One region of the Aeribacillus sp. FSL K6-8210 genome, then DNA from elsewhere that is predicted to be linked to it. Evidence: riboswitches for the same ligand, from Rfam matches in the RefSeq annotation. Region 1 holds a riboswitch; each other region holds the start of a gene.
The links. Region 1 has a riboswitch for S-adenosylmethionine ahead of NSQ41_RS16495 (2,3-diketo-5-methylthiopentyl-1-phosphate enolase). Riboswitches for the same ligand answer to the same signal wherever they lie in the genome.

Region 2: it holds a riboswitch for S-adenosylmethionine, as region 1 does, so the genes downstream of both, NSQ41_RS05230 (bifunctional homocysteine S-methyltransferase/methylenetetrahydrofolate reductase) here and NSQ41_RS16495 (2,3-diketo-5-methylthiopentyl-1-phosphate enolase) in region 1, are expected to answer to the same signal.
Region 3: it holds a riboswitch for S-adenosylmethionine, as region 1 does, so the genes downstream of both, NSQ41_RS05710 (methionine biosynthesis PLP-dependent protein) here and NSQ41_RS16495 (2,3-diketo-5-methylthiopentyl-1-phosphate enolase) in region 1, are expected to answer to the same signal.
Region 4: it holds a riboswitch for S-adenosylmethionine, as region 1 does, so the genes downstream of both, metK (methionine adenosyltransferase) here and NSQ41_RS16495 (2,3-diketo-5-methylthiopentyl-1-phosphate enolase) in region 1, are expected to answer to the same signal.

Annotation. Positions count from the first base shown of each region.
Region 1 is NZ_CP150172.1:3,386,464-3,394,042, reverse strand. Features, by position in the region: gene NSQ41_RS16510 (BREX system ATP-binding domain-containing protein) at 138-392, opposite strand; gene NSQ41_RS16505 (IS982 family transposase) at 552-1,430, shown strand; gene NSQ41_RS16500 (hypothetical protein) at 1,427-1,987, opposite strand; SAM riboswitch class I at 2,352-2,457, shown strand; gene NSQ41_RS16495 (2,3-diketo-5-methylthiopentyl-1-phosphate enolase) at 2,536-3,759, shown strand; gene NSQ41_RS16490 (2-hydroxy-3-keto-5-methylthiopentenyl-1-phosphate phosphatase) at 3,735-4,445, shown strand; gene NSQ41_RS16485 (methylthioribulose 1-phosphate dehydratase) at 4,442-5,089, shown strand; gene NSQ41_RS16480 (cupin domain-containing protein) at 5,112-5,642, shown strand; gene mtnK (S-methyl-5-thioribose kinase) at 6,312-7,579, shown strand, end outside; gene mtnA (S-methyl-5-thioribose-1-phosphate isomerase) at 7,549-7,579, shown strand, end outside.
Region 2 is NZ_CP150172.1:1,053,836-1,061,414, reverse strand. Features, by position in the region: gene argC (N-acetyl-gamma-glutamyl-phosphate reductase) at 1-327, opposite strand, end outside; gene NSQ41_RS05270 (metal-sulfur cluster assembly factor) at 656-964, opposite strand; gene NSQ41_RS05265 (alpha/beta fold hydrolase) at 1,031-1,780, opposite strand; gene NSQ41_RS05260 (Cof-type HAD-IIB family hydrolase) at 1,910-2,719, shown strand; gene NSQ41_RS05255 (hypothetical protein) at 2,852-2,992, shown strand; gene NSQ41_RS05250 (DegV family protein) at 3,308-4,186, shown strand; gene NSQ41_RS05245 (DUF3941 domain-containing protein) at 4,218-4,349, shown strand; gene NSQ41_RS05240 (HPr family phosphocarrier protein) at 4,692-4,970, shown strand; gene NSQ41_RS05235 (YajQ family cyclic di-GMP-binding protein) at 5,115-5,606, shown strand; SAM riboswitch class I at 5,708-5,829, shown strand; gene NSQ41_RS05230 (bifunctional homocysteine S-methyltransferase/methylenetetrahydrofolate reductase) at 5,938-7,579, shown strand, end outside.
Region 3 is NZ_CP150172.1:1,142,394-1,149,972, forward strand. Features, by position in the region: gene NSQ41_RS05695 (ABC transporter permease) at 1-323, shown strand, start outside; gene NSQ41_RS05700 (aliphatic sulfonate ABC transporter substrate-binding protein) at 341-1,351, shown strand; gene NSQ41_RS05705 (hypothetical protein) at 1,622-1,780, opposite strand; SAM riboswitch class I at 2,574-2,711, shown strand; gene NSQ41_RS05710 (methionine biosynthesis PLP-dependent protein) at 2,828-3,943, shown strand; gene metC (cystathionine beta-lyase) at 3,936-5,099, shown strand; gene NSQ41_RS05720 (TAXI family TRAP transporter solute-binding subunit) at 5,262-6,269, shown strand; gene NSQ41_RS05725 (DUF1850 domain-containing protein) at 6,343-6,861, shown strand; gene NSQ41_RS05730 (TRAP transporter permease) at 6,899-7,579, shown strand, end outside.
Region 4 is NZ_CP150172.1:941,249-948,827, forward strand. Features, by position in the region: partial or broken gene NSQ41_RS04735 (IS3 family transposase) at 1-316, shown strand, start outside; gene pckA (phosphoenolpyruvate carboxykinase (ATP)) at 391-1,980, opposite strand; SAM riboswitch class I at 2,249-2,440, shown strand; gene metK (methionine adenosyltransferase) at 2,648-3,853, shown strand; gene NSQ41_RS04750 (phosphatase PAP2 family protein) at 4,543-5,073, opposite strand; gene NSQ41_RS04755 (gamma carbonic anhydrase family protein) at 5,245-5,772, opposite strand; gene NSQ41_RS04760 (alpha/beta hydrolase) at 5,841-6,620, shown strand; gene NSQ41_RS04765 (tetraprenyl-beta-curcumene synthase family protein) at 6,657-7,579, shown strand, end outside.

The DNA.
Region 1 (7,579 bases):
CCCTTCGCATAACACCACGCCCGCAGAGGCTCCATGTCAAGCGACAAGCGATGTCAATGAGATCAAAATTAAATTTCACTTATTGGTGTCCAAAATACTGACTTAAATCCAGTTTAATTCTTTCTACAGTACTAGGACTAATAATTTAAAAGAGAATGGACATCGTTCCCCTCTTTTGCAGCGTCTAATACGAATATAAATTCACGTAAAAATGTCCTTGGAAGTACAGTGATTTCCTGTTCAAAGGCAACAGTAAATGATTCAACATATTGCTTAATAAATGTATCATCAATAACTGTCTCTGGTATCCATTTGTGTACCATACCGTGGATTTCCCTAACTTTATATGAAACTTCTATTAATTGTTCAGTTGAGAAACGGTTTAATTTCATCAATGGGGTTGAAAGTACACCACTAACCCTTCCATTTTTTGTGAAGATAAAGGTTACCCGTGGTGCTAGATAAAATCAAACAAGCATAAAAAATAGCTCTTGCCTGGCGAATCTCCTGTAGAATGAAAGTGCGACCTACCATTCGAAAGGAGAATCCCCATGCAAGAGCACTTTCATTTTACTACAGATCGTGTCAAACTTCAAAAACAATATGCATCGATTTTGCTTTTTGTATCGGCTCAACTATCGAGTATCCAGATTCCTCTTCAACGTCGAAATCGTCATTTGTTGAAACAGAAAGACGAAGTCATCATCACCATCCATGTCCTTGGAAAGTTGTTGGGCTTCACTTCCGAACGGGCTTGGCATCGGTTTGTGATTGGGAATTTGTTTCCCAAGGACTTGTTCCCTGAGCGTTCTCGGTACAACCGTCGCTGCCGAGCGCTTAGCTTTGCGATCAAGTGGATTCGGCACCAGCTAGCCAAGCGTGGGCAACACCATGCGTATGCGGTCGTGGACAGCTTGCCGATCGAGCTGTGTCATTCAGCTCGAATGCATCGCGTCAAACGATTCCGTGGAATTGCCGATATTGGCTATTGTGCTTCCAAAAGGATCACTTTCTATGGGTGGAAACTTCACCTGCAGGTCACCGACCAAGGGCTTCCGATGGGATATGTTGTCACCGAAGCGTCTTGTCACGACCGGGTGGCCGCTGAAACCGTCATGACGCAAATTCCACATCCATATAACCTAGGTGACAAAGGGTACATCAGCCAAAAACTGCAAAAGAAGCTGTACGAAGAGCATCGAGTCGCTTTTTGGACGCCCGTTCGAAAAAATCAGCGAATTCTCCAATCCGACGCATGGAAACAGTGGATGAAACGAAAACGCAAAGTGATTGAAACCGTGTTTTCGATTTTAGTCGATTCGTATCGGATCACCGAGATTCGAGCGAACTCGGTTTCTGGATTTGAAACGGCACTGGATGGTATTTTACTGGCTTACTCGCTTGTTGTTCTTGGGCTAGTTGAGCGTTAAGACTCAACTAGCACCACGGGTAAAGGTTTAATTCTAGAATATAAAACATCATGTTCTTTAATTGATCGATCCTCGTTTTTAATTAAATCATCCGTTCCAGTAAATAACATATAACATCCTTTCCTTACATACGATTCACTTATTCCTAGCAATTTAGCTAATTTGTAATTCGAGAAATCAGGATTCAACTCAATTGCTTGTCTAAGTTTTTCTAAGTTCTTATCCGTTTTATTGCGCTGTTCTTTTAAATACTCCTCACGGCTTTTTACGCCCATTTCCCGGCGTTTTTGTTTCCTTCTCCGCTTTTCATTCGCATCTATAATCGTGCTTAAATGGCGTTGTTCGTCCTCTGTTATATCTAACCATTCAATTAATTTTTTATTGCTGATATTATATCCAGCGCCAGGATACCCTTTTTCTCTGGCTATTCGGTTTGCTTCTTCGTTATTCCGTGCATAATAGGCCTTTTCAGCGCTTCTGGTGGATCTTCTTAAAGGCTCATTAAACTGTAAATTAAACGTTAGCGTTTGTTTTAAGGCTTCTTCTGGATCATTCAAAAAGCAACATAACCAATAACGGTACAAGAAACAAATTGTCTCACGATAACCAGTAACGTTATAATTGCGTAATTCAACCAGTTTTTCTAAGTCTAGTAATCTAGCATGATGCGATCGGAAGACGTTAAAAAGATGTTGTACCTTCTTTTTTCGTCCTCTTTTTTTAGGCTTTCCTGTTTTGGCTCAACCTCAAGTTCCGGTAAATACCTCAAATTGTAAACTGCACCATTAAATAATTGTAGCATGCCATCAGAAAAATGTAAGCGAATTTGAATCGAATATGATGTAAAAAAGTGTTGACAGAGGGGAAGGATAGTGGCATAATCCAAGTAACCGAATAAGAATTATAAAGTTAATAATAAAACTCTTATCAAGAGCAGGTGGAGGGATGAGCCCAATGAAGCCCGGCAACCGACTCATATGATGAGCACGGTGCTAATTCTCCCAACAGAGATGTTGAAAGATAAGAAGTTGTTTTGACAAAAAACCTCTTCTTATTGAAGAGGTTTTATTTATATAAAAAAATCTGAATGAAGAGGATTGAAAAAATGGGTCACGTAACAGCAGTATACCAAATCATTGCGAAACGAGAAGATTTAGAAAAAAAAGCAGAAGGCATTGCTCTTGGATTAACGGTAGGTTCGTGGACTGACCTTCCTCTTTTAGTGCAAGAGCAGTTAAAAAAGCATAAAGGACAAGTGGTTGAAATAAAAGAAACAGGCGAGGATCCATCCTCCGGCAAAACGATTGCACAGCTTCACATTCGCTTTCCGGGAGAAAACTTTTCTAAAGACATTCCTGCCATCTTAACGACAACTTTTGGAAAATTATCACTAGATGGAGAAATAAAATTACTAGATTTGCAGTTTGACGATGAGATCTTTCGGTATTTTCCAGGTCCTCGCTTTGGAATTCAGGGGTTACGAGAAAAACTTGGCGTTTACGACAGACCGTTAGTGATGAGCATCTTTAAAGGTGTAATTGGACGTGATATGGATTACCTTCTTGCCCAATTGCGGGAGCAGGCTCTCGGGGGCGTCGACTTAGTAAAGGATGACGAAATACTTTTTGAAAATTCGCTCACATCATTTGAAACAAGAATAAAGGAAGGCAAAAAAGTTCTTGATAACGTGTATCAAGAAAAAGGGCACCGAACTTTGTATGCGGTCAATTTGACGGGAAAAACATTTGAATTGAAAGATAAGGCAAGAAAAGCAAAAGAATTAGGTGCCGATATTTTGCTATTTAATGTTTTTACATATGGCCTCGATGTGCTGCAAGCATTAAGGGAAGATGATGAAATCGCCCTCCCAATTATGGCTCATCCGGCGTTTAGCGGATCGTTTACTTCATCCGAAAAATATGGGCTCTCTCATTCCTTATTGCTTGGAAAATTGATAAGAATTGCTGGAGCAGATTTTTCGTTGTTCCCTTCACCATATGGCAGCGTTGCATTGGAGCGTGACAAAGTTTTAAAAGTGAAAGAAGAATTGGTGAAGGAATCAGTTTTAAAACCAGTTTTTCCTGTTCCATCTGCTGGCATTCACCCGGGTCTTGTTCCCATTTTAATTCATGATTTTGGAAAAGATTGTGTCATTAATGCAGGAGGCGGTGTTCACGGTCACCCGCAAGGTGCTAAAGGCGGAGGAAAAGCTTTCCGTCAGGCAGTTGACGCTGTTTCCCGGGGTGTTCCCCTTAATGAAGCAGCTGAAGACATAGAATTACAAGAAGCAATTCGGCTCTGGGGATGGAAGGAGGCACCGTCCAATTGAAGCCAGTAATATTTTGTGATTTTGATGGAACGGTGACAAAAAAAGATAACATCGTTAGCATCATGAAGCGTTTCGCTCCAAAAGAGTGGGAGCAATTGAAGGATGGCGTCCTTTCCCAGTCGATTAGTATTCAGGAAGGAGTCGGCAAGATGTTTGCACTTCTTCCATCTTCTTTAAAGGGTGACATCATTCACTATATTTTAGAAACTGCAGAAATAAGGGAAGGATTTCGCGACTTTGTTCATTATGCGAAAAACATGAACATTCCTTTATACATTGTCAGCGGCGGAATCGATTTTTTTATTAAACCGCTGTTGCAGCCTTTTGATTCTATTACCGCACTGTTTTGCAATAAAGCGGATTTTAGCGGAGAAACGATCACCATTCATTGGCCTTATACGTGTGATGAAAAATGTCCCAACCAAAATTGTGGGTGCTGCAAACCGTCAATTATTCGGCAAATTGCAAATGCTGACACTCATTCCATCATCATCGGGGATTCCGTCACAGATTTAGAAGCCGCGAAGATTGCAGATACAGTTATTGCACGTGATTATTTATCAAAAAAATGTCAAGAATTTTCTATTCCTTATCAATCTTTCGAAACATTTTACGACTGTATTGACATTTTAGAGAAGACAATAAACAAAACAAATTTCATAGAAGAAAAAGGTGACGCAAAATGAGTGTCGTTTTAACTCGTGTTCATGAGCTTGCGGAGATTAAAGAGGAGCTTGCTGCGAGGGATTGGTTTATGGGGACAAGCGGCAATTTAGCCATAAAAGTTCAAGATTCCCCTCTTCAGTTTCTTGTGACCGCAAGCGGCAAAGATAAACGAAAAAAAACGAAGGAAGATTTTTTGCTTGTTGATGGAGAAGGAAATCCTGTAGGCGCAACACATCTGAAGCCTTCGGCAGAAACGCTGTTGCATTGCGAAATATATAAAAGAAGCAAAGCCGGCTGCAGCCTGCATGTACATACGGTTGCAAATAATGTCATCTCTGAACTTTATGGTGACGCTGGGAAAATTGTATTTCAAGGACAAGAACTGATAAAAGCGTTTGACCGCTGGGAGGAAGATGCAGAATTACAGATTCCGATTATTTATAATTATGCCCATATTCCTACATTAGCAAGCACTTTGGGCGATTTCGTGAAGGAGGATAAAGGGGCAGTTCTTATTCGCAACCACGGAATTACTGTATGGGGAAAAGATGGCTTTGAAGCGAAGAAAATTTTAGAAGCTTGTGAATTTTTATTTCAGTATCAGCTTGCTCTTATTCAAGCAAAAGCCGGTCTCCTTGCGAGTACAGGAGCTTTAAATAATTAAACATTTTAAGGAGGTATTTCACATGACAACTATTAAAATTCAAGGAACAAACGAAGTTATCAGCAATCAAGAGGAAGTGATTTCATTTTTAAATCAACAAGGTGTTATTTACGAGCAATGGGATATTGCCAAATTACCAGAGCATTTAAAAGAGAAATATCTTTTAAATGATGAGGAAAAACAAACGATTTTACAATCTTTTGAAAATGAAATTAAAGATATTTCAGCAAGACGCGGCTACAAAGCTTGGGATGTCATTTCTTTAGCAGATCATACGCCAAACCTTGAAGAGCTGCTGAAAAATTTTCAGCGTGAACATCATCATACAGATGATGAAGTGCGCTTTATTGTTAGCGGCCATGGAATTTTTGTTATTCAAGGACAGGACGGAAAATTTTTTGAAGTGCATCTTAATCCGGGAGACCTTATTTCTGTTCCAGAGGGCAGACGCCACTATTTCACATTAGCTGATGACCGAAAAGTTGTTGCGATCCGCATCTTTGTGTCAGAAGAAGGCTGGGTGCCTGTTTACGAAAAAGAAGAAGTAAATTAAGTTTTTAAAGAATTTATGAAAAAGCGGCTTTAAACGTTCACAGCTGCAAGCTTAACATCATCTTTTTCATATAACTGGCTGCTCTTCGGATACACAATTCATCCAGCTCAGTGAACAATGTTCCTGAATGCAAAAAAACTATGAAAATACCACAGCGGCTGCTGACCCGGTTTTAATAGGTTTACACATTTTAGCGAAGAAGTTTGCAGCTGAAGAGCACCACAAAAATAGGCTTGTCTCATGTTACAAGAGGATATAGTTTCACTTGAAAACCAAGTAAACACAGATAAATTATCAAGTATTATGGCGGGATGGGGAAAATCAAGAATAAATGATGCAGATTTATATTTTTGGGAAGGGGCTGTCTTAGAAAGTCAAAATCTACTGAAAACGAAACATCATAAGCATTGATATATCAACGTTTCTAAAACATTAAAGGGGCGTCTATAAGCCGGAAAATCGACTTGTTAGACAGCCCCCTCTATTTAATGGATGCGGCGGCTGCTTTGGATCTAGAAATCCGAATCCATTTGGAGCATTTGCCGAAATCGCTTTTACAAGCAGGTGACGAAGTGGTCTTGTAATAATGTCGTCCCCATATTGTGAATGGATATTATGAAAGACTCTTTTTTCGCTTTATGACAAACAAAGATAGAGGAGGGAATTTTTTTGAAGGATTTTACAACATATTTTACGATGACTGAGAAAGATGTCATCGAATATGTACAGAAAAAACTCGATATTTTTGAACAAAACGCAGAATTGGAATGCCGAGAGATTGGCGATGGCAACTTAAATTATGTATTTCGTGTCGTTGATCAAAATAGCGGCCAGTCTGTCATTATTAAACAAGCTGGTCCGGTTGCACGTATTTCAGACGCCTTTAAAGTTTCGCCAGATCGCAACCGGATTGAAAGCGAAGCATTGAAGCTGCAAGGGGAATTAGCGCCTGGATTTGTACCTAAGGTTTATTCGTATGATCCGATTATGAATTGTTGTGTAATGGATGATCTATCTGACCATGAAATTATGAGGACAGCTCTTTTAAAACATAAAAAATTCCCTTTGTTTGCCGACCATATTACAACGTTTCTTGTCAACACCTTATTGCTTACTTCAGATGCCGTTATCGATCATAAAGAGAAGAAAGCATTGGTGCAAAAATTTACAAACTCAGAATTATGTGAAATAACAGAAGATCTCGTGTATACAGAACCTTTTTACGATTGTGAGCAAAATGATGTATTTCCAGAAACGAGAGAATTCATCCGCGAAGAAATTTGGAATGATTCAAAGCTTGCATTGGAAACAGCTAAACTGAAGTTTGATTTTATGACAAAAGCACAGTCCCTCCTCCACGGCGACCTTCATACCGGTTCCATTTTTATAAAGGAAGATTCAACAAAAATAATCGATCCTGAGTTTGCTTTTTATGGACCTGCTGGGTTCGATATTGGGAATGTGATTGCAAACCTTATTTTCGCCTATGTAAATGCAAGCTTTACAATTGAAGATCAAGAAACAAAGGAAGACTACTTGCAATATATTCAACAAACAATCTCAGACGTAATAGAGCTGTTTACAAAAAAATTTTTACATGCTTGGGATGAGAATATAAAAGAAAGAACTGCAAGTGCACCTAGTTTTAAAGAATGGTATTTAAATTCCATCCTTGAGGATGCCTCAGCCGCTGCCGGACTTGAATTATGCAGAAGAATTATTGGGATCGCCCATGTAAAAGACATCACGTCAATTGAAAATAAAGAATCCCGAGCTTTGGCTGAAAAAATTTGTTTAACAGCTGGTAAAACCTTTATTCTTGAACGTGCAAACATTCGTACAGGCGACGACTTTGTGAATGTTTTATTACAAAGTGTCCGCAAATTTATTGAAGGGGAAAAGTTTTATGACAGCAGTAAAAGCCATTCAATCCGTAC
Region 2 (7,579 bases), 1.7 Mb from region 1:
ATAATCATTACTGTTTTTTAACCTTAAATCGCCTGATAAGTCGATGATTTTCAATTGATCGTCAAGCAATTCCGGCGTCAGTGAAGCCGATATCCCCGACGGCGTCGCAAGAAAAACAACATCATTTTCTTCTTTTATTTGATCCGGCTCTAGCGGTTTTAGTTCATTTTCTTTTATATGGGATAAATGCGGATATTCGTCAATATAGCTCTTTTTTTCTGCTGAAGATGTATATAAATGAATGTTTTCGACATACCGATGATTGGCTAAAATTCGATAAAGTTCCACACCGCCATATCCTGTTGCCCCGATAATTCCTATATTCAACCTCAATCACCTTCAATTCATTCCGTTAAATTAGTTACCATTATAATACTGTATAAAAATAAAATCAATTGTATATTTATAATTTTTCTGTTCAAAAACAAGGATTCTTAATGTAGTAGAGAGCAGGGAATCCCTTGCAAATTATCCGGATATGCCATGCTGAAGAAAAAATGCAAATTATGTTTCGGGATAAAAGCTCCATTATGGTGAGAGATAAACAAAAGAAGCGATAAAGACGAAAATAAAAACATAATGACACTTGCAGCCAAATTGATAAAACATTTGCATAAAAAAAAGACTGGCCTTTTCCGCCAGTCTGCACAAGTTTTTATTGAATACCCAAGGCAATTTTTGCGTATCTGGACATGCGGTCCTTCGTCCAAGGTGGATTCCAAACGATGTTGACATCGACATCTTTGATTTCCGGAATTCCGTCAAGCGCAGCTTTTACTTGTTGAACAATTGTTCCAGCAAGGGGGCATCCCATTGCCGTCAATGTCATAGTTACTTTGAGGACTCCTTCATCGTTCAGTTCCAAATCATATATTAATCCTAAATTGACAATGTCAATGCCGAGTTCTGGGTCAATAACTTGTTCAAGAGCACCCATTATATTTTCCTTCAGCGCTTCATCCATTTCGATCCACTCCTCTTATATTCGTTAATTACATTATATCGAAGTTAATGTCACATTAAAAATTTTCTACCTCAAATGCCGTACAAACCATTCAACCGTTTCTAGCACCCCTTTTCGAGACACCTTATGCCCTGCATCCTTTTCCGCAATAAATGCCAAATGTTCCGGATTGTCAGCATACAACGGCTTTATCTCTTCATAAAATTGATAAGTAGGAGCGAATGGTACAACTTGATCCTTCATCCCGTGCCAAAACAAAAGGGGGCGGTTGCATAACGCTTCTTTATGTACGGATAAATCATACTCATACAATGCATCGAATTGCTGCTGAATTTCTTCTTCAGACAACGGAAAGGTATAGCCTGCTTTTTGATAGGAGTCCACAAGATATTTGAAAAATTCCTGATAATTTGGGCTGCCCATTAAACTGACAGCAGCTTTGATCCACGGATATTGAGTGAGCGCTCCAAGTGTAGCAACACCGCCCATGGAAGTTCCCGCTACCCCTATATTTTTCCCGTCAATCAATTCTTTTTCAAAAAAATAATTTTTTATTTTTTCGAGCTCTTTAACAGAACTGATAACAATATTCCAAAAATTTAAATTTAAGTCAGCCTCTGAAAGATTCTCATCCCTCTCTCCGTGAAATTTCGCATCAGGCAATACTACTCGCAAACCTTTTTCCGCCAAAAGATAGGCAATGTGCAAATTATGCTCTTTTGCGCTCGTAAATCCATGGATAAACACAACAAGCGGCAGCTCATCTTTTATAAAATCTTCTTTGCATACATGCAGTACAGGGATATTGTCCGCCATCGTATGCTCAACAATGACCTTCAATTAGGATGCTCCTTTCATTATTTTTTTGCTAAAATTAGTTTAACATATGGACAAAAAAGATGGAAAAAAGATACACTAAATAAAAACAAAAAATGAGGAGAGATTATGGCCAAAAAACATTTAATCGCATTGGATTTAGACGGCACATTGCTGAAAGATGACAAAACGATTTCTCCTTTTACAAAAAATGTTTTGCAAAAAGCACAAGAAGAAGGGCATATCATATGCATTTCAACAGGAAGGCCGTTCCGCTCGAGCAAAATGTATTACGAAGAATTAAATTTAAAAACCCCGATTGTCAATTTTAACGGGGCCTTTGTCCATCATCCGCTGGATGAATCCTGGGGATTTCATCATACAACCCTTGATGTATCTGTTGTAAAAGAAATTGTAGAAATCGCCGAACAGCATCAAGTCCATAACATTTTAGCAGAAGTGCTTGATCATGTTTATTTTCATTACCATAATGAACAATGGTTGGATATTTTCAGTATAGGAAATCCGAAAATTGAAATCGGCAACTTAAAAGCTGTTTTAAATCGCGATGTCACAAGCATGTTAATCCATTCAGATGAAGAAAATGTCAAGCGGATTCGCCATTATTTAAATGAAGTTCATGCGGAAGTTGTAGACCACAGAAGCTGGGCTCACCCGTGGCATGTTATTGAAATTATCCGAGCAGGCATTAATAAAGCAGTCGGATTGCAAAAAATCGCCGAATTTTACAATATCCCTCGAAAGCAAATTATCGCTTTTGGCGACGAAGACAATGATTTGGAAATGATCGAATATGCGGGATTAGGCGTTGCAATGGGAAACGGAATTGAGCGGCTCAAAGAGATTGCTGATGAAATTACGCTGACAAATGAAGAAGACGGAGTTGCAAAATTTTTAAAGGAATTGCTGTCCCTTTAATCTTTGCAAAAGTCCAAAAGTTCGATTATCTTTTTACACCTCACAACAATTGACAAGGATTTAGATGTTTAAAAAGGGATACCCTATAATTGACGAACTCATTTCGTCAATGATCAAAAGGGGGATTCCAACTTGGGCAAACGGAATAAATCGAAACGATTCATTGAGCAAGGAAAAGGTGCTGTCAAAAAACATGATGAAAAGTTTCCATACCGTATGACGTTTGCCGAATCAGAAGCAAGAGTCAATAACGAAGCAAGCTTCGAAGGATAATGCCCTTCCGTTCATTTTCGAATCCTTTTAAGGGCTGTTTTTATAATGAACAGATCGAATTTGAACAGACCAATCTTTGTACAGCATCTGCATCGAGAAAAAATCGAGCAGGCATAACACCATCCAGAATGCCGATTGTACGGCACATTTTGAACAAGGAATAAATATGAAATGGACGAAACGAGCTCCTCTTGTTTCGTCCATTTTTTCTTTTTTTGTCCTTCTTTTTTAAATTTTCAGTTTGCACAAATTGTATTGTTTTCTATTTGTGATCAAGATAGACTATATGTAAATGAAAAAAAGTAGGTGTGATTAATGAATATTCACATTATCGCTGATAGTGCTTGTGATCTGCCTGTCTCTTTTTTAAACGATCAAGGCGTTTCTTTCATCCCTCTTCGTGTCCACCTTGGCGAGAAGGACTATGAGGATCAATTGACAATCAAACCGAAAGAAGTTTACGACTATATGAGAGCTGGAAACGTTGCTAAAACATCACAAGCATCACCGGAAACAATCACCAATCAATTTGAAAAGCTGGCGAAAGACAATCAGCCGGCGCTGTATATTGCCTTTTCTTCCGAATTGTCCGGTACATATCAAACTGCCGTTATGGTTCAGCAGCAATTGCTTGAAAAATATCCGAATTGGAAACTGCAAATTATCGATTCGAAATGTGCTTCACTTGGGTATGGACTTGCTGTCCGCTACACCATTCAATTAGCAAAACAAGGACTTGATTTAGAACAAATGGCAAATGCAGTAAAAGAGTATTGCAGTCATATGGAGCACATTTTTACAGTTGATCGCCTGGAATATTTGGCTCGCGGCGGGAGAATCAGCAAAACATCTGCGTTTGTTGGCGGACTGCTTAATATCAAGCCGCTTTTGCATGTCGAAGAAGGAAAGCTGATCCCGCTGGAAAAAATCCGCGGGAAAAAGAAGCTTTACCGGAGAATTCTTGAGCTGATGGAAGAGCGTGGAGACGGATTGAGTGAACAGACAATCGCCATCAGCCATGGTGATGATGAAGAAGCAGCTCTCGAATTAAAACAATTAATTGAAGAAACGTTTCATCCAAAAGAAATGATCATCCATACGATCGGTGCTGTCATTGGTGCACACTCTGGCCCCGGCACCCTTGCTGTATTTTTTCTAAATAAACATATTCAAGAAGCTTCATGGAAATCATAAGTATATAACAGTATGGAAAGGAGCTTCCTGAATGTCCAAAACAAGCGATAATGATAAAAAAGCTGTAGACAACAATGCAAAACGACACGAAAAAAATCTATTGAAGGAAAAAAATCGAGAGCTTGGAAAACGGCAATACTCAAAGAAAACGGATCATTTATAATGCCCGCCTGTCGGGCTTTTTCTTTTTTTGAAATATCTCTAAAGGCGAGTCTTCCACCTCTTCTATCCGGACGTTCTGAAAGAAAAAGACGCTTTCTTATCTTACAGTATGCATCTTTTCTCTAGCTTTTGTTTTCATTTTTGTCTAATAAAACATGGGCGGGGCAATAACTTTCAATTTGATTAGGCCATTCATTTCATTAAAAAACAGAGAAATCCAAAACGTTTCCATATTCAAAAGCGGAGGTCATTTTTTTATATGTAAGAGGAAATGACAAACATGTGGGAATCTATCCTTTATTAATGTAAGATATTGTAAAATAAGTATACAAGAGGTGGCACAATGAAGAAACATGAAATTTCCGTGTATCTTACAAAAGAGATGGAGCCGGAATATGTCATTTCCCTTGTCCATGAAGCGATTAAATTTAACAGCTACATTTTATTCCAAACAAAAAAGCTCCAATTAAATGCGAAAAGCGTTTTAAGCATGCTCGGTTTTTCCGCCTTTTTAGAAGGTCATGTAGTCATCAGCGCTGAAGGAGAAGATTCGCTCGAAGCAGTAAAAAACTTACAAGACTTTCTTTCCCCTAAATGTTCTAAAGCGACATCTTTAGCTTAATTGCATTTAAGCAGATATTAATTTCCTTGCCGTTGCTTTAAGTAACGGTTTTTTCATTTAATTTGCGAGGAACCCCTAAAAGAGTTGTTCAACTGAACGACATTCACTATAATGAATGTAAATAACGTTATTGGAGGTAAAAAGTTGGCTAAGGAGAATTCATTTGACATCGTCTCAAAAGTGGATATTGCCGAAGTGAACAATTCCATTCAAATGGCGAAAAAAGAAATTGTAAACAGATATGATTTCAAAGGATCTAAAAGCGATATATCCCTAGAAAAAGATGAGCTTGTGCTAATCTCTGACGATGAATATAAGCTGAATCAACTAAAAGATGTATTAGTAAGCAAAATGATTAAACGCGGTGTCGCAACCAAGAATATTCAGTACGGGAAAATCGAAAAGGCTTCAGGAGGCACTGTCAGACAAAGAGCCAAACTTGTCAACGGAATTGACAAAGAAAACGGGAAAAAGATCAATGCGCTGATCAAAAATACCGGGCTAAAAGTAAAAAGCCAAATTCAAGACGACCAAGTCCGGGTAAGCGGCAAAAGCAAGGACGATTTGCAAAAAGTGATTGCAGCTGTGAAAAGCGCCGACTTGCCGATCGACGTACAATTTATTAATTTTCGCTAGCTTTGCCCTGTTCACAAAATTGAAATTTTATATTGATTATTTTGATAAAATTCGTTAAATTAGGATTAATCCGTTGTTTTAAAATTTCATACGGTAAAGCGTTCTTATCAAGAGAAGCGGAGGGACTGGCCCGATGAACCTTCAGCAACCGGATTACCCAAAAACTTTGGGTACCAAGGTGCTAAATCCAGCGATGCGTAAATTTGCGCTCGGAAGATAAGAAGAAGGGGAAATTGTTCAAGAAAAAGTCTTCTTCTTAGAAGGCTTTTCTTTTTTATATAGGTGTTCGCCTCCTTGCAGGCGCCTATTTCATTTGATTGGAGGACTTTTTATGGGGCTTTTACAAGATTTACAGAATCATATATTAATTGCCGACGGAGCAATGGGGACTCTACTATACTCATTCGGAATAGACAGATGCTTTGATGAGCTAAACGTTTCAAAACCGGAAGAAATAGAACGGATTCATTCAGCCTATTTAGACGCAGGCGCAACTGTTATTCAAACAAATACATACGGCGCCAATCGCATAAAGCTTGCCAGATATGGGCTGGAAGATGATATAAAGATCATCAACCAAAAAGGGGTTGAACTTGCAAAGAGGGCGTTACAAAAAGCGGAAAACAAAGGGTATGTCATCGGAACAATCGGCGGCATCCGTTCGTTTCAAAAAAGCGCCTTCACGCTATCTGACATTGCCGAAAATTTTCGTGAGCAGCTTCATGTCCTTTTATCCGAAAACGTAGATGGCATTATTTTAGAAACCTATTACGACTTGGAAGAACTGAAAACCGTTTTGCAAATAGCTAGAAAAGAAACGGATTTGCCCATTATCACAAATGTTTCTTTGCACGAACAAGGCGTCTTTCAAAATGGAACAAGATTGGCAGACGGTTTGAAAATGCTTGAAGAACTTGGTGCAGATATTGTCGGCCTCAATTGCCGTTTAGGCCCTTATCATATGCTGCAATCTCTGGAAGAAGTGCCGCTGTTTGAACATGCCTTTTTATCCGCTTTTCCAAACGGCAGCCTGCCAAGGTATGAAAACGGAAGATTAGTTTATGAATCAGATGAACACTATTTTTATGAAGCGGCTCTTCAATTCCGAAAACAAGGTGTCCGGCTTCTCGGCGGATGCTGCGGAACCGCGCCGAAACATATTCGGGCAATGGCTGAAGCGGTATCAAACCTCCCTCCTGTCACAGAGAAAGAAGTAAAAGAACGAAATGTTCCAATTCATGTTTTACCTATGAAAGAAAGTCAAGAAACTCCTCTCCCAGATATTGCAAAAAACAGACGCTCAGTGATTGTAGAATTGGACCCGCCGAAAACGCTCGGCTTGGAAAAATTTTTAACAGGAGCAAAAGCGTTGAAAAAAGCGGGGATTGATGCAATTACGCTTGCGGATAATTCCCTTGCTACACCAAGAATCAGCAATGTTGCTTGCGCAAAAATTGTGAAAAGCCGTTTCCAGCTTCGCCCGCTCGTTCATTTAACATGTCGTGACAGAAATTTAATCGGCATTCAATCCCATTTAATGGGGCTGCATACGCTTGGCCTGCACGATATTTTAGCGGTCACCGGCGACCCGTCCAAAATCGGTGATTTTCCGGGTGCAACCTCTGTCTATGATTTATCATCGTTTGATTTAATCAGTTTAATTAAGCAATTTAATGAAGGTTTGTCATACTCCGGAAAATCACTTGGTCAAAAAACAAACTTTACTGTTGCCGCCGCCTTCAACCCGAACGTAAGACATCTTGATCGCGCAGTTCAGAGACTTGAGAAAAAAATCAGCTGTGGAGCCGATTATTTTATTACGCAGCCGCTCTACTCGGAGAAGCTGATCGAAGAAGTATATGAAGCAACAAAACATCTGAATGTTCCGATATATCTCGGGATTATGCCGTTAATAAGCAGCCGCAATGCTGAATTTATTCATAACGAAGTGCCAGGCATTAAATTGTCTGATT
Region 3 (7,579 bases), 1.8 Mb from region 1:
TCTACACAAATGCGGCAAGGACAATGGATTACAACGGATTTTCACTGTTTACTCATGTGATTTTTCCTGCAGCCATTCCGCATGCAGTAACTGGTGCAAGGCTTGCTTGGGCGTTTGGGTGGAGAGGCCTAATGGGTAGCGAGCTGCTAAGCACCGGCCCGGGTTTAGGCTATACATTAAAATTCGCATCGGACTTTGGCGATATGGCGTTAGTGATGGGCATTATATTTATCATTGCCTTAATTGGAATTTTAGTAGATTTAGTTTTTTTCAGCAGAATTGAAAAGAAAGTGATGAAAAAATGGGGATTGCTTGAACAATAAAGGAGGAAGTTGAGATTATGAAGAGAAAAAGTTTGTTGCTATCATTTATCTCCTTGCTGCTGATCGGTATTTTATCTGCCTGCGGAGCCGGTGGAGGAAATGAAGCATCAGGGAAAGAAGAAAGCGGAAAAAATAAAGTAGTCATCGGCTATTTTCCAAACATTGACCATGTTCCGGCGATGATTGCGAAGGAAAAGGGCTACTATGAAGAAGCGCTAGGGGATCAGGTAGAGATTGAATATAAAACTTTTCCGGATGGCGGTGCTTTTATGACAGCGTTGAAAACCGGCGAAATTGACGCCGGGCTTGTCGGTCCAGCTCCTGTCATGAATAACTATTCTAATGGTGCAGACGTGAAAATTATTGCCGGTGCGTCATCTGGGGGTACTGTCGTCGTAGCAAGCAAAAAAAGCGGAATCGAAAGCTTAGATGATATTCATAATAAAACATTCATTACTCCTGGTGTCGGCTGCACTCACGATGTCCAATTTGAAACGTACTTGCAAGATTACGACATTGCTTCATCAAGAATCGGCGGCACATTAAAGCATACAACTGGAAACCCGGCACAATATCAAGCTTTCTTTGAATCGGGAAAAGTGGATTTAGCCGCTGTGCCTGAGCCTTGGGCTTCATTATTAATAAAAGACGGGGCGAAAGTGATTGTCGATACGAAAGATATCGCCTATGGCACAACGCTTCCGAACACTGTTTTAGTGACGAGCAACAAATTTATTAAAGAAAATAAAGATTTAGTTCAAAATATTGTCAAAGCCCACAAAAAAGCAGTCGACTTCATCAATAAAAACAAAGAGGAAGCACGCGATATTGCCATTCAATCGATTAAAGAAATAACAAATCAAGAGCTTGACCCAGAAATTATCGACAGCGCTTGGGAACGTGTCCGCTATACAACCGAAGTGGATGAAAAAGTTCTTCAAGACTTTTCTAACTCTTCTTATGACTTGAAATTTTTAAAAGAAAAACCGGATCTTAAAGGTCTTGTAGATACAAGCTTTTTGAATTAAGTAATAAACCCCCTATACAGAAGCTTTTTGATATTATGCGGCTTCTGGATAGGGGGGTTATTTTGTTGATGTAAATTCAAGATGAAGCAGTTGTTAAAACAGGGCTTATCCCGAAAGTTGTTTATGACTATGCCTGTATATTGGGATTCCGCTGTTGCGAGAGCTTTTATCTAATTCGCTCGACTAAGCTCCCATTTTTTAACATTGTTTGCCATTACTTAATGGCTATATAAATTTCAATTTCTCCATTTGGGCTTTAGGCTGTATTTTTCAAGCACGCTCTATTAAACCAGTTTCTTCTTGCTTCCAAATCTTACTCCAAGTTTTAAACATGCCTTGTTCGTCCGTCTTATCTACTTGGAAAACTTTATATTTCGTGTTGCTCGGGATTTCAATTAAAAGCTTCCCCATTATTTTCTTCAATTGCAATGCTTAATAAATAATCTCCTCTGTAGTCGCTTTCATAATCATAATAAATTCCGTACACATTGTTTTGATGATGTTCCAGTTTTTAGAAAGCGTTTTCTCACATAATTTTGATTTGCCCCATCATTTGCTCGTCATGAAAATTATTGGTTCGTATGCTGTCGATTATATACAGCATCATAAACAGTCTTTCCTTTCCATAATATTGATAAAAAAGAGAAGGCGCATCAGTAAAGAATGTTCAGCAAATTTTCCAACGGCACGTTTATGTTCATCTTTTTTGCTTCCCAGCTTCACCTGCAAAACAAATATCGCATCTTCGTTTTCTGTTCAGTTGCTTTATGGAGTACGGGTTCGTTTGACAGAAGTTGGCGAAAAATTTATCAAACGATTAGTTTGCCAATTCAATCGTTTCATTCACTGTTTATTAAATACTCTTAAAATTTTCCAATTCCTCTAAAGAAGATCACCTCGTTCACAATTTTTCTCCAAATACGACAGCTTCCGAATTGAATATTTATATTTTAAAATCTATTAAAATTTGGGAAGCCTCAGGGGAAAATAAAACCACTTCATTGAAATGATGGAGGATCAAAGGTGATCCATACAAAAAAATTTCCCTTTTGGCTTTCGCAAAAAAACATTTCAAGAATCGACGGATTATTTAAAGAAAGTTCTTATTTTTCTTTAGTTTTACTGAAAATAAATCAAAGTTATCGGAATTGTTGGCAGGAAACGTCTTGAATTTTTTTTAAAACTGAGGTAAAGTTATACCTATCAAAAGTTCATATCGGAATTCTTATCGAGAGAGGCGGAGGGAACTGGCCCGAAGAAGTCTCAGCAACCGGTACAAGGACGGCGGCATGATAACCTTTGTACCAAGGTGCTAAATCCAGCAAGCATTTTGCCGTAAGATATGCTTGGAAGATAAGAAGGAGCCAAACAATAAACGCCTTCTTCTTATGAAGAGGGCGTTTTATTTTTAAAGCCTCCTCTACAGGCAATGAAAGCAGCACATTTTTACTAACTAAAAAAGGAGGAAAGTCAAAGATGAATATTGAAACAGTTTTGGCCCAATTAGGAAATCGAAGTGAAGCTCTTACAGGAACAGTAAGCGCCCCCATTTATTTGTCCACAGCCTACCGGCATAAAGGAATAGGTGAATCAACAGGTTATGATTACACTCGGACAAAAAATCCAACGAGAGAGCTTGTCGAGGACGCCATAGCCAAATTGGAGGGAGCCGATCAAGGATTTGCATTTTCTTCCGGAATGGCAGCGATTCAGACGATTATGGCTTTATTTAAAAGTGGAGATGAACTGATCGTTTCAAAAGATTTATATGGCGGGACATACCGCTTGTTTGAAGAAGAGTGGCGCAAATACGGTCTTTCCTTCCACTATGACGATTTTACGTCTCGCGAATATACGGAATCATTAATAAACGAAAATACTAAAGCGATTTTTCTAGAAACGCCCACTAATCCGCTTATGCAGGAAACATCGATTTCCTCGTTGGCGGAATTGGCCCGGAAGCACAATTTGCTGCTGATCGTTGACAATACGTTCTACACACCTGTTTTGCAGCGTCCGATTGAAGAAGGAGCGCATATCGTGATTCACAGCGCAACGAAATATTTAGGCGGTCACAACGATGTCCTTGCCGGCCTGGTCTGTGCAAAAGGGAAAGAAATTTGCGAAAAATTAGCCATGCATCAAAATGCAATTGGTGCGGTATTATCTCCTTTTGATTCGTGGCTGCTGCTTAGAGGAATGAAAACTTTATCATTGAGAATGGCCAAACATCAGGAAAATGCAAGGAAGCTGGCGGCATATTTAAAAGAGCTTCCTGAAATTGATGATGTATTATATCCTGGCAGAGGCGGAATGCTTTCCTTCCGTGTGAAAAAAGAAGAATGGGTCAACCCGTTTTTGCAGAATCTGAAATTAATCTGTTTTGCGGAAAGCCTTGGAGGGGTAGAAAGCTTTATAACGTATCCAGCTACCCAAACACATGCGGACATTCCGGAAGAAATCCGAATTCAAAACGGTGTATGTAACCGGCTTCTCCGTTTTTCTGTAGGGATTGAAAGCGTGGAGGATTTGAAGGAAGATCTCAAGCAGGCATTGCAAGCAGCTGCGAAAGGGGATTTACTAAATGCATGACCAATGGAGCTTTCAAACAAAATTGATTCATAATAAACATAAGGTTGACCCGACAACTGGTGCTGTCAGCGTGGCGATTCAGCAAGCGTCAACGTTTCATCAGCAAACATTGGATGAATCTCCTGAATTTGACTACAGCCGTTCAGGAAATCCAACACGAAAAGCGTTGGAAGAGGCGATTGCCGAACTGGAAGGCGGAGTGAGAGGCTTTGCGTTTGCTTCTGGGATGGCCGCTATATCAACAGCTTTTCTTTTACTTTCTTCCGGTGATCATGTTTTGGTCACAGAAGATGTGTACGGCGGAACATACCGGATCGTTGCCGATGTTTTATCGCGCTTTGGCATTGAATATACGTTTGTCGATATGACGGACCTTGATGCCGTAAAAGCAAATATACGTCCGAACACAAAAGTGATTTACATTGAAACGCCCTCGAATCCGCTGTTAAAAGTGACGGACATTCGAGCAATTGTGCAGCTTGCAAAAGAAAATGGCTGTTTAACATTTGTTGATAATACATTTATGACTCCGGCTTTGCAAAGGCCTCTCGATTTAGGGGCCGATATTGTTTTACATAGTGCAACAAAATTTTTGGCAGGTCATAGCGACTGTTTGGCAGGACTGGCAGTTGTGAAAGATGAAAAGCTAGGCGAAGCGCTTTACAAACTTCAAAATGCCTTCGGCGCTGTTCTCGGCCCGCATGATTGCTGGCTTGTATTAAGAGGGTTAAAAACACTTCATGTGCGGCTGGATCAATCCGTCAAAACAGCTTCTCAATTAGCAGAATTTTTGAAAAAGCACCCTGCCATTAAAAAAGTGTACTATCCGGGTCTTCACGATCACCCAGGGTCAGATATTCATTTGCGGCAAAGTGTCAACGGTGGAGCGGTTTTATCGTTTGAACTAGAAGATGAAAAAGCGGTCAAGATTCTTGCTGATCATGTTCAGCTGCCTGTTTTCGCAGTCAGCCTTGGTGCAGTTGAATCGATCTTGTCGTATCCAGCTAAAATGTCCCATGCCGCGATGCCGAAAGAAGAACGGATCAAAAGAGGGATAACCGATGGTCTTCTTCGATTAAGCGTAGGGCTAGAAAATTTTGAAGACTTAAAAAATGATTTGGAGTCTGGTCTTTCTACTGTTTTGGCCTATCAATAAAATTTTACTTAATAGAAGACAGGAAGATGTCGAATATTGACAATTCCTGTCTTTTTTTATGTTGATAGTTTAGCTGACACATTATCTTACATTTTTTCATTTGTTCCTTAATATGATAGTAATGCATCCAAAGTCAAACGAATTTAAAAAGGGGGAGTATCAATGGTCAAATGGCGAAGCGGATTCATATTCATAACAGCTCTTCTTTTCATAATGATCATTTCTGCGTGTGGAAATAACAACGAAGGAGGAAGCAGTACAAGTGATGGCTCCAATCAAAGCGGGGAAAAGGCAGGAAGCAAGACGTTAAGCATTTTAACCGGAGGCACAGGAGGAACTTATTACCCGCTCGGCGGATCGATGGCGCAAATTATATCGGAAGAAACAGATTTTAATGCAAATGCACAATCTTCAGGAGCATCTGCAGAAAATATGCAAGCGCTAAAAAATGGTGAAGCTGATATTGCGTTCTCGCAAACTGATATTGCTGCTTATGCATTAAACGGTGAATTGATGTTCAAAGACAATAAAGTCGACAATGTTAAAGCAATTGGGACTTTATATCCGGAGACGGTACAAATTATTACAACAAAAGGTAGCGGCATTAATTCTGTTGAAGATTTGAAAGGCAAGTCGGTTTCCGTTGGTGCCCCTGGGTCTGGAGTGAATGCAAACGCACAGCAAATTTTAGAAATTCATGGATTAAGCTTTGATGATATTAAAGCGCAAAGCTTATCTTTTGACGAATCAACGGACGGCATTCAATCCGGGAGCATAGACGCTGCATTCATTACTGCAGGGACACCGACGGCTGCAGTTGAATCGCTCTCAGCACAAAAAGAAATTAAAGTAATTCCGATTGCCGATGACAAAATCAAACAATTGATCGAAAAATATCCTTACTATGCTGAAGATACAGTACCAAAGGGGACATATAAAATTCCTGAGGACGTAAAAACAGTCGCTGTAAAAGCGATGCTGGTCGTCCGCGGCGAATTGGATGAAGATGCCGTATACAATATTACAAAAGCGATTTTTGAAAATACAAATAAAATTACTCACGCAAAAGGCAAATTAATCAAAGCGGAGGCAGCCCTTGATGGAATAGGCAATTTGCCGCTTCATCCAGGGGCTGAAACGTATTTTTCAGAAAAAGGAATCCAGCCATAACGCATCAAAGATAGGCCGTTTTAAACGGTCTATCGATTTCATTTATGTAACTCCATTTTAGGCGGGGATTTTCATGAGAGCTAGGATGAAAGCTTTGTTCATCTGTCTTCCCCTTTTTATGACAATCAACGTTTTTTTATTTTTCCTTCCTATTGTAAATGCCATCGCTTTTTATCATGAAGATCAGAATGACTTATTAGGTTATCTGCCTGTCCGTGATGATGACTTGTTTCAAATTCAGTACACTCATTCCATCCATCTTACGGATGTGAAGGAGACATATACATTACGCAATAATAAAATCATTCAGACAGAACTTGAGTATGAAAATTTTGCTGTTGGAATGCCTTCTAATGTGGAAGGGGAGGGGAAATTTTTAGAAAAGGATGGAAAATTTTTTATAAAAAACATGGAGCGAGAATTTTCCTATATTGATTTGAGAATTGGACAAGTACAGGCCGATCACCGAATTGTTTATCAAGGTATTAGCTACAAATTGGCGGATTTTTTTGGACCCGGATCATGGGTAAGAATAAAACCGGCAAAAATCAGTATTTGGCAGCAGGTGAAAGGAGTGAATATTCGTGAGTAAAGAGAAATTTGACGTACTGTCAGAAGAAGAGCAGCAAATGCTGATGGAAAAATATGATCCTGAAGCCGGGACGAGGAAACTAAAAGGAGTGTTGGGCGGCATCGCATTTGCCGGATTATTGGCATTTTCGCTGTTTCAGTTGTATACATCAATTTTCGGTGTTTTTACAGCGCAAATCCAGCGCTCTGTCCATCTCGGTTTTGCGCTTGCTTTGATTTTTCTTTTGTTTCCGGCTAATCGAAAAAAGAGGAAAGAATATAAATTTCAAGTGGCCTGGTATGATATCATCCTTGCGCTTTTGAGCGTTGTCGTGGGGGCGTATTGGCCGCTGTTTATTAACGATATTGTCATGAGAGTAGGGATGCTTACAGAAACGGATTTTTATATTGGCATCATCGCTATTTTGCTAGTTTTAGAGGCAACGCGCCGTGCAGTGGGTTTGCCGATCACCATCATCGCTCTTCTTTTTTTAGCGTACGCTTATTTCGGTCCTTATATGCCGGATTTCCTTCAACACAGCGGACTTAGTTTTGATCGGATTGTGCAAACGATGTTTTTTACGACGGAAGGAATACTCGGAACCCCGCTTGGAGTGTCATCAACCTTTATCTTTTTGTTTCTCCTTTTCGGCTCCTTTTTAATTAGAACTGGGATTGGTCAATATTTTAATGATTTGGCCGTTGCCGTTGCAGGGCGCAGAATTGGCGGTCCTGCAAAA
Region 4 (7,579 bases), 1.6 Mb from region 1:
GTACTTTTAAAAGGAGAGCATCCACTTATTCATAGTGACCGTGGGTTCCAATATACCTCTCATGGTTTTAAACGTAGGATAGACCAAGCAGGGATGACACAAAGTATGTCAAGAGTAGGCAGATGCATTGATAATGGGCCAATGGTATCTTTTTGGGGAACGCTTTAAATGCGAGAAGTATTATTTACATAAGTATCAGACATTTAAAGAATTAGCTCTTGCGATGGATGAGTACAACCGCTTTTATCATTATGAAAGGTATCAAAAAAGATTAAGCGGCTTTAGCCCCATGGAATATAGAGCTAAAGCCGCTTAGGTATATTTTTATTATTTCTACAGTCTACTTGACAGGGGACAGTTCAAAGCTGTAGCCGAAAGTAAGTAATTTTTTTATATGATTGGACCGCCAAGTTCTTCAATTTCCTTCGGAACGTTCGAGAATTTTTTGAAGTTCTCTTTGAATGCTTTTGCTAATTCATACGCTTTTTGTTCATAAGCGTTTTTATCACTCCATGTTTTAATAGGCTGTAAAACTTCATCAGGCACTCCTGGAACATGAGCAGGAATCGCCAGCCCGAAAATAGGGTCTTTTACAGTTTCCACCTCATCGAGTTCGCCTTCCAATGCTGCCTGAACCATGGCTCTTGTATAAGCAAGTTTAATTCGCTTTCCTACTCCGTATTCTCCACCGGTCCACCCTGTATTGACTAAAAATACTTTCACATCATGTTCTTCGATTTTTCTTCCGAGCATTTCAGAGTATCTTGTAGCTGGAAGCGGAAGAAATGGTGCGCCAAAGCATGTGGAGAACGTTGTTTTAGGGGAAGTAATACCCCTTTCCGTTCCAGCAAGCTTGCTCGTATAACCGCTTAAGAAATGATACATAGCCTGTTCTTTCGTTAATTTGCTTATTGGCGGTAGAACACCGAACGCATCAGCTGTTAAAAAAATAATAGTGTTAGGGTGACCCGCAATGCTCGGTTTAGCAATATTGTCAATCGCTTCAATTGGATAAGCCGCACGGGTGTTTTCTGTTAATAAGGAGTTGTCATAATCAGGAATTCGTGTCGATTCATCAACCACAACGTTTTCCAAAACGGAACCGAATCGAATCGCGTTATAAATTTGAGGTTCTTTTTCTTCAGACAAACCGATGCATTTTGCATAACAGCCGCCTTCAATATTAAAAATACCAGATGAAGACCAGCCGTGTTCATCATCACCAATTAATCGGCGTTTTGGATCGGCGGAAAGTGTTGTTTTGCCTGTTCCCGATAAACCGAAAAAGAGCGCGACATCGCCTTCTTGACCGACATTGGCGGAGCAGTGCATTGAAAATATATCTCTTTCTGGAAGCAGGAAGTTCATGACGGAAAAGATAGACTTTTTCATCTCGCCTGCATATTCAGTTCCGCCGATCAGGATTATTCTCTTTTCAAAAGAAATAATGATAAATGCTTCTGAGTTCGTTCCATCCACAGCTGGATCTGCTTTAAAGGAAGGAGCGGAAACAATCGTAAACGGATTTTTATGCTCCTTTAAATCGTCTTGGCTTTTCGGACGGATAAACAGTTGGCGAGCAAATAAATTTTGCCACGCCAATTCATTGACCACTTGAATTGGAAGACGATATTTTTTGTCAGCTCCGGCAAATCCGTTAAAAACATAAATTTCATCTCTATTTTTTAAATATTGTATGACTTTTAAGTACAGTTTTTCAAAAACTTCTGATGAAATTGGCTTGTTGACGGGTCCCCAATCAATTAAATGCTTGACAGAATCTTCTTCAACGATGAATTTATCTTCTGGTGACCGGCCGGTATATTTGCCTGTTGTAACCGAAACTGCACCTGTATTTGTTAAAAAACCTTCTTTCCTAGCTAAAACTTTTTCTACAAGTCGTGCGACTGGTAAATTATGATATGCATTTGGTCCGCTGATCAACGAAGCTAATTCATTTGATACATCTACAATATTCATATACATACCATCCTTTTTTTGCATATTTGAAATGGTTTTATAGAAATAGTATAACACATTCGCAAAAATAATCCATCCTATTTATCGATTTCTGAAAATAATGTTTTTACTATATATTTTGCCTTCATTTTTGGGCATCATACGAATCATGATTGATCAGCTGATACTGAAATAATGGATATCAGATGATTTGGAAAATTACAGAGAAGCTTTATTTATTGTTGACAAGTACTTTTTTGCTCCTGTATGATATACATTTGAACGGATACTCTTATCCCGAGTTGGCGGAGGGACAGGCCCTATGAAGCCCAGCAACCGGCTCGTTGAAAGAAGACAGTAGAATATGGCTTTCAAAATCCCGGTATTCTATGGACATACAACATGATGCGAAAGAATTCCATATTCATAGACGAGCAATGGTGCTAACCTGATGCAAGGTTATATCCTTGAACGATAAGAGTGAAAGGCAATGATGTTTATAACAACCTTTCCTCTGGCAGGGAAGGTTTTTTCTATGTATAAGAGAAATCTCGTTTAGCCAAGTTTTTCTTATCGTACGAAATATTTTGATATGTTTACAATAGTGGCGAGGGAATGAGTTCCGTGTCAATGACAAGGAGTGTAGCACTCCATAAACATCATTTTAAGTTTGAGGAGGAAGCAGTAAATGACAAAAAAGCGCCGTCTGTTTACATCTGAATCCGTAACGGAAGGGCATCCGGACAAAATTTGCGACCAAATTTCAGATGCGATTTTAGATGCCATTTTAGAAAAAGATCCGAACGCACGTGTAGCTTGCGAAACATCTGTCACCACCGGACTTGTATTAGTCAGTGGAGAAATTACGACAAGCACGTATGTGGATATACCAAAAATTGTGCGAGAAACGGTCAAAGAGATCGGCTATACGAGAGCTAAATACGGTTTTGATGCTGAAACTTGTGCTGTTTTAACATCAATTGATGAGCAATCACCCGATATTGCTGCAGGGGTGGATAAAGCTTTAGAAGCGAGAGAAGGACAAATGACTGATGAAGAAATTGAAGCGATTGGCGCTGGAGATCAAGGGTTAATGTTCGGTTTTGCATGCAATGAAACGAAGGAATTAATGCCTCTCCCGATTTCCATTGCCCATAAGCTTTCACGCCGGCTTACAGAAGTTAGAAAAAGCGAAGAAATTCCTTATTTGCGTCCGGACGGAAAGACGCAAGTTACGGTAGAATATGATGAAAATGAACAGCCGGTTAGAATTGACACAATTGTCATATCGACTCAACACCATCCGGAGGCAACTTTAGAACAAATTAAGCAGGATATTAAAGAAAAAGTAATTGATCCGGTTGCTCCAAAAGAACTGATCGATGAAGAAACAAAATATTTCATCAACCCTACCGGACGTTTCGTTATTGGCGGACCACAAGGAGATGCAGGATTAACGGGACGAAAAATCATTGTCGATACTTACGGAGGCTATGCGCGCCATGGCGGAGGAGCTTTCTCAGGAAAAGATCCGACGAAGGTAGACCGATCTGCAGCTTATGCGGCTCGTTACGTAGCGAAAAATATTGTCGCAGCCGGACTTGCAGACAAATGCGAGGTTCAGCTGGCCTATGCAATTGGTGTGGCGAAACCTGTCTCTATTTCTGTTGATACGTTCGGTACTGGCAAAGTAAGCGAAGATGTTTTAGTTGAATTAATTCGCAATAACTTTGATTTGCGCCCAGCTGGCATTATAAAAATGCTTGACTTGCGCCGCCCGATTTACAAACAGACAGCTGCTTACGGTCATTTCGGACGCAACGATCTAGATTTGCCATGGGAACGCACAGATAAAGCGGAAGCTTTGCGCGAACAAGCTCATCAATATTTGTAAAATAAAAAAGGTGTCCAATGCGATGCATGCATTAGACACCTTTTTGCTTGTGCGCCCGGCATGGGTGTAATCTATAGGGTGAAAGTCCCGAGCTGCGAAGGCAGAAGTAGCAGTTAGCTTAACGCAAGGGTGTCCGTGGTGACGCGGAATCTGAAGGAAGCGAGCGGCAAACTTCCGGTCTGAGGAACACGAACTTCATATGAGGCTAGGTATCACTGGGTGAGTTTGCAAGACAAAACAAAGCCCTTTCTGCCGAAGGTGATACAGAGTAAATGAAGCAGATGGATGGAAGGAAAGATTACACTCTTACCCGGGGAGGTCTGGCTGGCACGCCAAGTAACCTTGGTAACCTATCTAGTGATAGATAGCTGAACCGTCAGAAGTCAGCAGAGGTCATAGTATTAGTTGGTCTAGAACAACTAAGAAGGACCGAACAATTAAGAGAGAATAGCCCTTGGCATTCAGTGAGTCATGATGAACACAGAAAACGTAGTACCTCACTTGAGGGAGGAAGCGGTGAATCCCGTGGGAGATCTCTTGGAGGGTGGAGTGACCACTGGCATAAAGAGAACAGCTATTCACGGAAGTTATAAAGACTTGCGTCAATTATCTTAATTGAACCGCCGTATACGGAACCGTACGTACGGTGGTGTGAGAGGACGGGAGTTAATCGCTCCCTCCTACTCGATTTATGGTCCGAATGCGACAAAACAGATGGTGCCTGCTGAAGCTCCTAGAACTATTCCCGCCAGCACATCTGAAGGGTAGTGTAGGCCAAGAAAAATTCTTGATAGTGCTACACTGAATGCGAGAGGAAGCAAAATCCATGTTAAGGCTGGAAAAAAGAGCAAAAATGGTGTAGCCACTGAAAATACAGCTGTCGTATGTCCAGAAGGAAATGAATGGTCAGTTAACGGATTTTCTAACACTTTTGTTTCAAATAATGTAAGATAAGGCCGTCTGCGTGGATAAATTCTTTTCACAATGAAAACCGGAATATGACTGAAAAAAAGAGCAGCTGAACTTGCCAAGGCAACAGTTTTTACAGGTTCATTAAAAAATAACATCAGCATTAAACATGTTGCAATTGAAAAAACAGCCCCTCCTAAATGAGTAATATACCGAAAATAAACATTCAGTCCTTTTCGTTCAAAATGCGAATTAATCAGTTTGAACAACTTGCACTCAAATTGGTAAAGCTGATTCAGCAGTCTGCCCATGTTAAAGTTCCTCTTTTCAAAAAGCAAAAATTCTTAAAAAAATTTTCTCTCATATTTATGTAAACTTCAACAAATCTAATAAAAATTTTACAAAATTTTAAAAATACATGAAGCTGCCCGGTAAAGAATGACATTTGAAAGAGAAAGTTTTAAAATGTTTTTATAAGCAATTTATATGTTGTTCATACGAGCAATATTTTTATAATATTGAGCTTTTTCGATATACTCGCGACGGATGCGTTCCATATCTTGAAGATCTTCTTCTGTTAATTCTCTAATCACTTTGGCGGGTCTTCCGAATGCTAAAGTTTTCTCAGGTATCTTTTTGCCTGGCGGGACAAGACTGCCTGCACCGATAAAAGCGCCTTTTCCGATTTCTGCTCCATCCAGAATAATCGAACCCATTCCAATTAGAGCTCCTTTCCGCACAATCGCACTATGGAGCAGAACTTGATGGCCGACGGTTACATCATCTTCAATAATTAACGGTTTATTTGGGCTCTGGTGCAGACAGCATTGGTCTTGAATATTGACCCGATTTCCAATAATAGTTGGGGCGACGTCACCGCGGATAACCGTCTGAAACCAAATGCTTGATTCATCTCCTATTTGAACATCGCCGGTGATTGTGACAAAATCAGCTATATAAGCCGAATCGCTAATTATAGGTTTTTTGTCTTTATATGGATAAATAACCATGGGAACCATCCTTTTCTTTTTTTCATATTATAACAAATTTTCCGTCATGTTCGGAAAGGAGTTAATTTATGTGGAAATGGGTAAGTTCTAGTCCTAAAGCTGCGATTGTCATCATTCATGGAGCTTTAGAACATCATGGACGTTACAAATGGCTGATAAAAAAGTGGCAAACAAACGGGTACCATGTTGTCATGGGGGATTTGCCAGGACAAGGAAATTCATCCTCCAGACGGGGACATGTCCAATCGTTTGATGAATATATTGATGAAGTTGACCGTTGGATCAGGGAGGCTCAATCTTTCCAATTGCCGCTTTTTTTGCTGGGGCATAGCATGGGCGGTTTAATAGCCATACGTACGCTGCAGAGAAATAAAATTCCGTTAAACGGGGTCATTTTATCTTCGCCATGTTTAGGAATTTTGCAAAAACCGAGTAAAGCGCTCGATCTTTTGGCAAAAGGATTAAATATTTTCGCGCCTAGGGTACGCTTTGATTCCGGTTTGACAGTTGAGATGGCAACGAGAAATAAGGAAATTCAAGACATAAACAGAAACGACTCCCTTTACGTAAGAAAAGTTTCTGTGCGCTGGTACAGAGAGCTTCTTCATGCTATTGAACTAGCATTTCAGCAGCTTCCGCAGTTTCCAGATGTCCCTCTTTTCGTCATGCAGGGAGGAGAAGACAAAATTGTTGATAAATCAGCAGTTCAAAAATGGTATAGTCAGTTGAATCTCACGAAAAAGAGCTATAAAGAATGGGAAGGACTATATCACGAAATTTTTAATGAACCGGAAAGAGAACTTGTTTTTCAAGATGCGTTGAGATTTACAGAAAGCCATTTAACATAAACACTGGAATTTTACAATGAAGAGGTGAGTTGATCTTTGAGTATACCTGAACACCCTATCAGCCTTATGTCAAGAGTTTATAGGGAAATTCTTCCGACCGTCCATTATTACTTAGATGGGTGGAAAAAAAAGGCTGAGGAAATACCGAATCCTGAATTGAGAAAGCAGGCGCTTGCAAGCATAAATACGAAGGCATTTCATTGCGAAGGAGGAAGCATTTTAGCGCTTTTGTCGAACTCTCATATAGAGGAATGCATAGAGTTTATCGTTGCTTATCAAACGATTAGCGATTACTTGGATAATTTATGCGACAGAAGCACTTCTTTTGATCCGGAAGATTTCCGCATGCTGCACCAATCAATGAAGGACGCACTGTCGATTCATGCAGAATTAAAAAATTACTACCAATTTCGTGAGGACCAAGATGACGGCGGATATTTAAAAGAGCTTGTCATGACATGCCAAAGAATGCTGAGCCAATTGGAGAACTATCCGGTTATAGCTGGCTATTTGATGGAGCTTTGCGAATATTATTGTGAACTGCAAGTACATAAGCATGTAATAGAAGAGGAAAGAGTGCCAAGGCTAGTACAGTGGTTCGAACAATATAAATCTTCCCTCCCGGATATGCGGTGGTATGAATTTTCTGCCTGCGCTGGATCGACATTGGGCATTTTTTGTTTAGTCGCCTATGCATTTCAGCCCAGCTTTAACGAAGCGATTGCCAAAAAAATTAAAGACGGTTACTTTCCATATGTGCAAGGGCTTCACATTTTATTGGATTACTTTATTGATCAAGAGGAGGATCAATTGGAGGGCGATTTAAATTTTTGCAGTTTTTATGAAAGCACATCAGAAATGATGGAACGATTAGCTCATTTTGTACATGAAGCGGACAAAAATTTAAAAGGTATTCCGAACGAAAATTTTCATAAATTAATTAACCGCGGATTGCTCGG